DNA from 2 places in the Rhodovulum sp. ES.010 genome. Region 2 is predicted to be linked to the other one. Evidence: riboswitches for the same ligand, from Rfam matches in the RefSeq annotation. Region 2 holds a riboswitch; the other holds the start of a gene.
The links. A riboswitch is a leader RNA that binds a small molecule or an ion and turns the genes downstream of it on or off. The one in region 2 is predicted to bind thiamine pyrophosphate.
Positions count from the first base shown of each region.

Region 1: linked by a shared signal. The riboswitch ahead of thiM (hydroxyethylthiazole kinase) and the one ahead of thiB (thiamine ABC transporter substrate binding subunit) in region 2 are both predicted to bind thiamine pyrophosphate.

Region 1 covers NZ_FSRS01000001.1:3,197,188-3,201,392, reverse strand. Annotated here, with positions in the region: gene BUR28_RS15820 (inorganic phosphate transporter) at 1-1,170, shown strand, start outside; gene BUR28_RS15815 (polyphosphate kinase 2 family protein) at 1,234-2,067, opposite strand; TPP riboswitch at 2,171-2,266, shown strand; gene thiM (hydroxyethylthiazole kinase) at 2,312-3,103, shown strand; gene thiE (thiamine phosphate synthase) at 3,100-3,711, shown strand; gene thiD (bifunctional hydroxymethylpyrimidine kinase/phosphomethylpyrimidine kinase) at 3,708-4,205, shown strand, end outside.
Region 2 covers NZ_FSRS01000001.1:2,570,265-2,574,469, reverse strand. Annotated here, with positions in the region: gene BUR28_RS12675 (DMT family transporter) at 1-541, shown strand, start outside; gene BUR28_RS12670 (hypothetical protein) at 607-882, shown strand; gene BUR28_RS12665 (hypothetical protein) at 915-1,340, shown strand; gene aroC (chorismate synthase) at 1,337-2,440, opposite strand; TPP riboswitch at 2,536-2,638, shown strand; gene thiB (thiamine ABC transporter substrate binding subunit) at 2,677-3,669, shown strand; gene BUR28_RS12650 (thiamine/thiamine pyrophosphate ABC transporter permease ThiP) at 3,645-4,205, shown strand, end outside.

The DNA of each region.
Region 1 (4,205 bases), 630 kb from region 2:
GCGGCGATCTGCGAAAGCGCGGGCGCGCTCATCGCCGGAGGCGACGTCGTCTCGACGATCTCCAAGGGCATCATCGACCCGGCGAGCGTGGCGGACGCGCGGATCTTCACCTGGGCGATGATGTCTGCGCTTTTGTCGGCGGCCATCTGGGTGAACATCGCCACCTGGTTCAGCGCGCCGGTCTCGACCACGCATGCGGTGGTCGGCGGCGTTCTGGGCGCGGGTGTCGCGGCGGCGGGCCTGACGGCCGTCAGCTGGCCCACGATGGGAGCGATCGCGGCAAGCTGGGTGATCTCGCCGCTGCTGGGCGGGCTGATCGCGGCGGCGGTCCTGGCCTTCGTCAAGTGGCGCATCATCTACCGCGATGACAAGATCGCCGCGGCGCGGACCTGGGTGCCCGTCCTGATCGGGCTGATGGCGGCCACGTTTGCGGCCTATCTCGCGCTGAAGGGGCTGAAGCGCGTGGCCGAAATCGACCTGCCCACGGCGCTGACCATCGGGCTCGGCGTCGGCGTCGCGTGCTATCTCGCCGCGACCCCGATGATACGGCGGCAATCCCGCGGCCTGGAAAACCGCAACAAGTCGCTCAAGACGTTGTTCGCGGTGCCATTGGTGATCTCGGCCGCGCTCCTGTCCTTCGCGCATGGCGCCAACGACGTGGCGAATGCCGTCGGGCCGCTGGCCGCGATCGTGCACGCGCAGCAATTCGGCGCCTTCGCGGGCGAGGTCGCGATCCCGGTCTGGGTGATGATCATCGGGGCCTTCGGGATTTCCTTTGGCCTGATGCTGTTCGGCCCCAGGCTGATCCGAATCGTCGGCAGCCAGATCACCAAGCTGAACCCGATGCGGGCCTATTGCGTGGCGCTGGCCGCGGCGATCACGGTGATCGTCGCATCCTGGCTGGGACTGCCGGTGAGTTCCACCCACATTGCCGTGGGCGCGGTCTTCGGCGTGGGCTTCTTCCGCGAATGGCATGCGGAACGCCGCGCCCGCCAGATCAACCGCAGCCGCCCCCCCGCCAGGCGGCTGGCCGCCGAGGAGCGGCGCCGGCGCAAGCTGGTCCGGCGGTCGCATTTCATGACCATCGTGGCCGCCTGGGTCGTCACGGTGCCTGCCGCCGCGCTCCTGTCGGCGGGGCTGTTCCATGCGCTCAGCCTCATTCCGGTCTGAGACGCGCCCGCCGATGCGGCCGGCAGAGGGCGGGCGGCGCGAGGGGATTGCAGCCCTCCGGACCTAGTCGGTTCGGCCGCGAAGATCCGCGATCAGGTCGTCATCGACATCCAGAACACGGTGGGCGGCGTCCAGCACCTTGCCGTCGGGGACGACCGGTTCGAGCGTCATCCCGTAGCTCAGCGCGTCGACGACGAGGCGCAGCGCGTGAATCCGGGCATAGCGCTTGTCGTTGGCGGGCACCACGTGCCAGGGCGCATCCGGGGTCGAGGTGCGGGCCAGCATGTCGTCGATCGCCTCGACGTAGTGGTCCCATTTCTCGCGGTTGCGGAAATCCTCGTAGGTCAGCTTCCAGCGCTTGAGCGGGTCGCGCAGCCGCGCCTCGAACCGCTTCAGCTGCACGTCCGGCGTGATGTGGAAGAAAAGCTTGACCAGCCGGGTGCCGTCGCGCAGAAGCATCCGCTCGAAATCGCGGATCTCGTCATAGGCCACGCTCCACCGGTGGTCGGGCGTCAGCCCCTCGACCCGCTCGACCAGCACCCGCCCATACCACGACCGGTCGAAGGCGGAAATCGCGCCGGTCGGCGGGAGCCGCTCCATGAAGCGCAGCAGGTAATGCCGGTCGAGATAGTAGTCGCGGGGCGCGCCGATGGGCCAGACCTTGAAGCTGCGCGGGTCGAGCGCGGCCGAGATGCGCCGGATCGTGCCGCCCTTGCCCGCCGCATCCCAGCCCTCGAAAACCAGAACCGCCCTGTCGCCGGAGAAAAGATAGGCCTGCTGGATCGCCCGAAGGCTGAACTGCAATTCTTTGAGAGCCGCGTGATAGCGCTTCTTGCCAAGCCGCGGCGACATGTCGACCGCCGACAGGCGCAGGGGGTCGTTCGGGGCAACCGTCATGGACGAATGCAAGCAGGTTCCGCGGGCAAAGGCAATCGCGCGTTGCCGGACGGCCCGCCGCGGCGCCCGGTTGACAAGCCCGGCCGCGCCCTGCATCGTCCGGCGTACGCAACAGGGGCGTCCGCGCAAAGCGGGCTGAGAAGCACCCTTTGAACCTGAACCGGATCATGCCGGCGGAGGGAGTTGTATGGTGGCCGCGCCGCTCGTGCATCCGGCCGCCATGCCCCCCGCCATGGGAGGCGCGATGGAACCCCCCGGACGTTATCTTTCGGACATGCGGGAGACGGGCCCGCTGATCCACAACATCACGAATTTCGTGGCGATGAACATGATGGCCAACGTGCTGCTGGCCATCGGGGCCTCGCCCGCGATGGTGCATGCACGCGACGAGGTGGCCGAATTCGCGGCGCTTGCAAATGCGCTGACGGTCAATATCGGGACGGCCGATGCGGACTGGGCCGCCGGGATGGAGGCGGCAGCGGATGTCATGGCGCGTGCGGGGCGCCCTTGGGTCTTCGACCCCGTCGGCGTCGGCGCGACGCGGTTCCGGCAGGACCTGTCGGACCGGCTGCTGGACCTGCGGCCCACGGTGGTCCGCGGCAACGCCTCGGAAATCCTGACGCTGGCTGGGCTTGGCGGCACGGCGCGCGGGGTGGATGCCGGCGACAGCGTCGAGGCCGCCGAGGCCGCGGCGCGCAACCTCGCCGCGCGCACGGGCGGCGTGGTCGCGGTGACAGGCCCGGTGGATTACGTAACCGACGGGGCCCGCGCCTTCCGAGTGGCGAACGGGCACCCGCTGATGCCGCGTATCACCGTCATGGGCTGTTCGCTGAACGGTGTGATCGCGGCCTTCTGCGTCGGCCAGCCGACGCTGGAGGCCACGGCCGCCGCGCTGGCCGCGTTCGGTCTGGCCGGCGAAATTGCGGGGGCAACGGCAGCGGGACCGGGCAGCTTCCAGCCGGCCTTCCTGGACGCGCTTCACGCCCTAACGCCCGAGGCGGTGGACACGGGCGCGCGAATCGAGGCTGCGGCATGATCGGGCCGGTCTACGTCGTCACCGACGCTGCCGCGCCGCTGTCGCATATCGATCAGGCCCGCGCGGCCGCACGCGGAGGCGCCTGGGCGGTGCAGATCCGCGACAAGACCGCTCCGGATTCCGAGATCGCGCGGCTGGCCGAGGCGTTGCTGGCCGAACTGGGGCCTCTGAGGGTGCGCCTCTTCGTCAACGACCGGGTGGAGGTCGCCCGCGCCACCGGCGCGGACCTTCACATCGGCCAGGGCGACGGCGACCCGCGGGCCGCGCGCGACCGGATCGGGCCACACGCGCTTTTGGGGCTGTCGATCGAGACGCTCGGGCAATGCGCCGCGATCCCGGATTGTGTCGACTATATCGGCGCAGGTCCCGTGCACGACGCGACCGCGACGAAGCCCGATGCAGCCGCGCCCATCGGGTTCGACGGGCTTGCCCGGATCGTCGCCGCCGCGCCGGTGCCTACCGTGGCCATCGGCGCGCTGGGACCTGGCGATATTCCCGATCTGCGGCGGGCCGGGGCGGCGGGCATGGCCGTCGTTTCTGCTGTCAGCCGCGCCCCCGACCCCGAGGCCGCGACCCGCGCGCTACTGAACGCATGGAGTCAGACATGATCCCGAACATTCTGTCCATCGCCGGGTCCGACCCCTCGGGCGGCGCCGGCATCCAGGCGGACATCAAGGCGATCTCGGCGAATGGCGGCTATGCCATGGCCGCGATCACCGGGCTGACCGCGCAGAACACGCAAGGGGTGCACGGCGTCGCACTCACCGATCCCGGTATGGTCGACGACCAGATCGCCGTGATCCGCGCGGATATCCGCATCGACGCGATCAAGATCGGCATGCTGGGCAGCGCGCCGATCGTCGCGGCGGTGGCCGAGGCGCTGGAGGGGCTTGCCGCGCCGGTGGTGCTCGACCCGGTCATGGTGGCCAAGGGCGGCGACCGCCTGCTGGAGCCGCAGGCTGTGGCGGCGCTGCGCGAGCGGCTCTTGCCGATGGCGGCCGTCATCACGCCGAACCTGCCCGAGGCCGCCGATCTGTTGGGCGCGGCGGCGGCCGCATCATCGCGCGAGATCGAGACCCAGGCGGGCGCGCTGCTTGCGTTG
Region 2 (4,205 bases):
GCGGCCGCTGGGCATGCTGGGGCTGGCCATCGGGTTCGCGGGTGTCGCGATCATCATGGGCAGCCGGATCACGCAAGGGGTGGACCTCTACGGGCTGGCGCTGTGCATCGCCGGGGTCTTCGCGCTGACCGCCGCCACGCTTGCCGTGCGCAGCGCGTCCTCGGGCGGCAACGTTCTGATGATCGTGGGGCTGCAGATGCTGATGGGCGCGGCGGCGCTGGAGGTCGCGGCCCTGGCCGCCGGCGAGACCTGGGCCGTTACATGGAGCTGGAAGCTGATCGCGGCCTTCGCCTATACCACGCTGTTCCCCGGCCTGATCGCGACGCTGATCTGGTTCCTGCTGGTCCGCCGGGTGGGCGCGGTGCGGGCCGCGACCTTCCACTTTCTCAGCCCGTTCTTCGGGGTGACGATCGCGGCGATCCTGCTGGGCGAACGGCTGGGGCCGCTGGACGTGGCCGGTGTGGCGGTGATCATGGCCGGCATCCTCGCGGTGCAGCTGTCGAAGCAGACGCTCAGCGCCGTCAAAACGACGGGCCGTTGAGGGATTCACAAGACGACTTACATGTTATAAAATGACGCGCACGGCGGAGAGCGGGGCCTAAAGCTATGGAAAATATTGCAAAGGCCATCGAGGAAGTGGTTCGTGACCGCTTTGCGGACGTCAGGATCGTACGGGTCGATGTCGAAGAAGGGCAAGATCACGACGGCGATCAGGTCTTCTTCGTCAGGGTGGTCTTCGACTCCGAAATCAAGGATTTGGACGCCGCGAAGCTGTCAGGGATCACGAGACATCTTCGGTCTCGTCTCTTCGACTTGGGAGACGAGCGCTTCCCCTACACCCGATTCATCTCACAGGCTGATTTCGAGGGGGAAGCGGCCTGAAGCCGACCGATCTCATTGCCACGGCCAGACGATTGGCCAAGGCTACAGGGAAACCCCGGCAGACCGATCTGAAACGCGCAGTCAGCACGGCCTATTATGCGGTCTTCCACGCGATGTGCCGGAATACCGCCGATATGCTCATCGGCAGCACCAAGAGCGCGCGCTCGCAGCCGGCCTGGTTGCAGGCCTATCGTGCAATCGACCACGGTCAGGCCAAGAACCAATGCAAGAACGGAACGATCAAGAGATTCCCGAAGGATGTTGAGGATTTCGCGGCTCTCTTCATAGAGGCGCAAGACGCGCGGCATCGCGCCGATTACGATCCCGGGTCGCGCTTCACGCGAAGCGAGGTGCTTGTCCTCATCAAACGGGTCGAGGAGGCGATAAGCGCCTTCCAGAGGGTTCCGAAATCCGATCGCCGCGCTTTTGCGGCCTTCGTCGTGCTGAAGTTCCGTTAGCCGATCTTCCCGCGGTTTTCGCCCACCTGGCCGCGGTGCAGCAGCAGGTGGTCGAGCAGGACGCAGGCCATCATCGCCTCGCCGACCGGCACCGCGCGGATGCCGACGCAGGGGTCGTGGCGGCCCTTGGTGACGATTTCGGCCGGTTCGCCCGACTTCGTGATCGTCCGGCGCGGCGTCAGGATCGAGGAGGTCGGCTTGACCGCGAAGCGCAGCACGATCTCCTGGCCGGTCGAGATGCCGCCGAGGATGCCGCCGGCATGGTTCGAGGAATAGGCCGGGCGGCCATCCTCGCCCATGAATATCTCGTCGGCATTCGCGCTGCCGGTGAGCGCGGCCGCGGCCATGCCCTCGCCGATCTCGACGCCCTTCACCGCGTTGATGCTCATCATCGCAGCCGCCAGATCGGTGTCGAGCTTGCCGTAGACCGGCGCGCCGAGGCCGGGGGGCACGCCCTGGGCCGCGACCTCGATCACCGCCCCGACCGAGTTGCCCGCCTTGCGGAGCGTGTCGAGATAATCGGCCCAGTCGGCGGCGGCCTGCGCATCCGGGACCCAGAACGGATTCGACCCGATTTCGGCCCAATCGAAGCGGTCGCGGTCGATGGCGTGCGGCCCCATCTGCACCATGTAGCCGGTGATCGTGACCCCGGGCGCAAGCGCCGCCAGCGCCGCCCGCGCCACGCCGCCCGCGGCCACCCGCGCCGCCGTCTCGCGCGCCGATGACCGGCCGCCGCCGCGATGGTCGCGGATGCCGTATTTCTGCCAGTAGGTGATGTCGGCATGGCCGGGGCGGAATTTCTCGGCGATGTCGCCGTAATCCTTGGACCGCTGGTCGGTGTTGCGGATCATCAGCTGGATCGGCGTGCCGGTGGTCTGTCCCTCGAACACGCCCGACAGGATTTCGACCGCGTCGGCCTCGCGCCGCTGGGTGGTGAACTTGGACTGCCCCGGCTTCCGGCGGTCGAGCCAGTGTTGCAGCGCGCCCGCGTCCAGCGCGACGCCCGGCGGGCAGCCGTCCACCGTGGCCCCCAGCGCGGGGCCGTGGCTTTCGCCCCAGGTGGTGACCCGGAACAGGTGGCCGAACGTGTTGAGGCTCATGGGCGGGCTCTCCTCTCAGCGCCTCCGGCATAGCCGTGCCGCCCTTCCCCCTCAAGCGCTTTCCCTTGCGCGGGGCGGGGGCGCGCTCTAGGGTTCGGCTTACCTCGGGGTGCCCCATGGGGCTGAGATGCGCGCCTGCGCGAACCCGTCGAACCTGACCCGGTTAGAACCGGCGGAGGGAAGGTCCATGGAGAACATCCACCCTTGCCCGTCCGCCCCTGCAAAGGAGGAGGACCATGAGATTTCCGATCATCGCCGCGGGGCTGTGCTGCGCCGGCGCGGCCTGGGCGCAAACCCCCGTGCTCACCGTCTATACCTATGACAGCTTCGTCTCCGAATGGGGGCCGGGGCCGCAGGTGGAAGCCGCCTTCGAGGAGGTCTGCGGCTGCGACCTGCGCTTCGTGGCGGCCGGCGACAGCGCCGCGCTTCTGGCGCGGCTGCGGCTGGAAGGGGCGCGCACCGAGGCGGATGTCGTGCTGGGGCTCGACACCAACCTGACCGCGGCGGCCGCGGAGAGCGGGCTCTTCGCGCCCCACGGGATCGAGCCGCCGGAGCTCGACCTTCCGGTGGACTGGCAGGACGAGACCTTCCTGCCCTATGACTGGGGCTATTTCGCATTCGTCTACGACACCGCCCGGCTGGAGGACGTGCCCGGCAGCTTCGAGGACCTGACCGCCGCGTCCGACGATCTGAAGATCGTGATCCAGGACCCGCGCAGTTCCACGCCGGGGCTCGGCCTGCTCTACTGGGTCGAGGCCGCGTATGGCGACCGCGCGCCCGAGATCTGGGCGGGGCTTGCGCCGCATGTGTTGACGGTCACCAAGGGCTGGTCCGAGGCCTACGGCATGTTCATCGACGGCGAAGCCGACATGGTGCTGAGCTACACCACCTCGCCCGCCTATCACCTGATCGCGGAGGGCGACGAGACCAAGGCCGCCGCCGCGTTCGAGGAAGGGCATTACATGCAGATCGAGGTGGCGGGGCGCGTGGCCAGCTCGGACCAGCCGGACCTGGCGCGGTCCTTCCTCGGCTTCATGCTGTCCGACGCCTTCCAGTCGGTGATCCCGACGACCAACTGGATGTATCCGGCGGTGACGCCCGAGGGCGGCCTGCCGGACGGGTTCGAGACCCTGATCCGGCCCGAAACCGCCCTTCTGCTTCCGGCCGGGGAGGCGGATGCCATTCGGGACGAGGCGATGGCCGCATGGCGCGCCGCGCTCAGCCGCTAGGGGTGTGGGCCGGGGTCGGCGCCGGCGGGGTGATGCTGGCGCTGACGCTGGGCACGCTTGGCGCGGTGGCCTGGCGGGCCGAGGGGGCGGCGGCGCTTGGCCCGGCGGACTGGGCGGCGCTGCGGTTCACGGTGACACAGGCGCTGATCTCGGCGGCGCTGAGCGTCGCCCTGGCGGTGCCGGTCGCGCGTGCCCTGGCGCGGCGGCGGTTCCCGGGGCGCGGGCTGCTGATCACGCTCTTGGGCGCGCCCTTCATCCTGCCGGTGATCGTTGCGGTCATCGGCCTGCTGGCGGTGTTCGGGCGGGGCGGGCTGGTCAGCCGGGCGCTGGCGGTGTTCGGCCTCGGCCCCATCGACATCTACGGGCTGGAAGGGGTCGTGCTGGCGCATGTCTTCTTCAACCTGCCGCTGGCGACCCGGCTGATCCTGCAAGGCTGGCTGGCGATCCCGGCCGAGCGGTTCCGGCTGGCCGCCGCCCTGGGCTTCGGGCCGGGGGAGGTCGCGCGGCGCCTGGAATGGCCGATGCTGCGCGCGGTT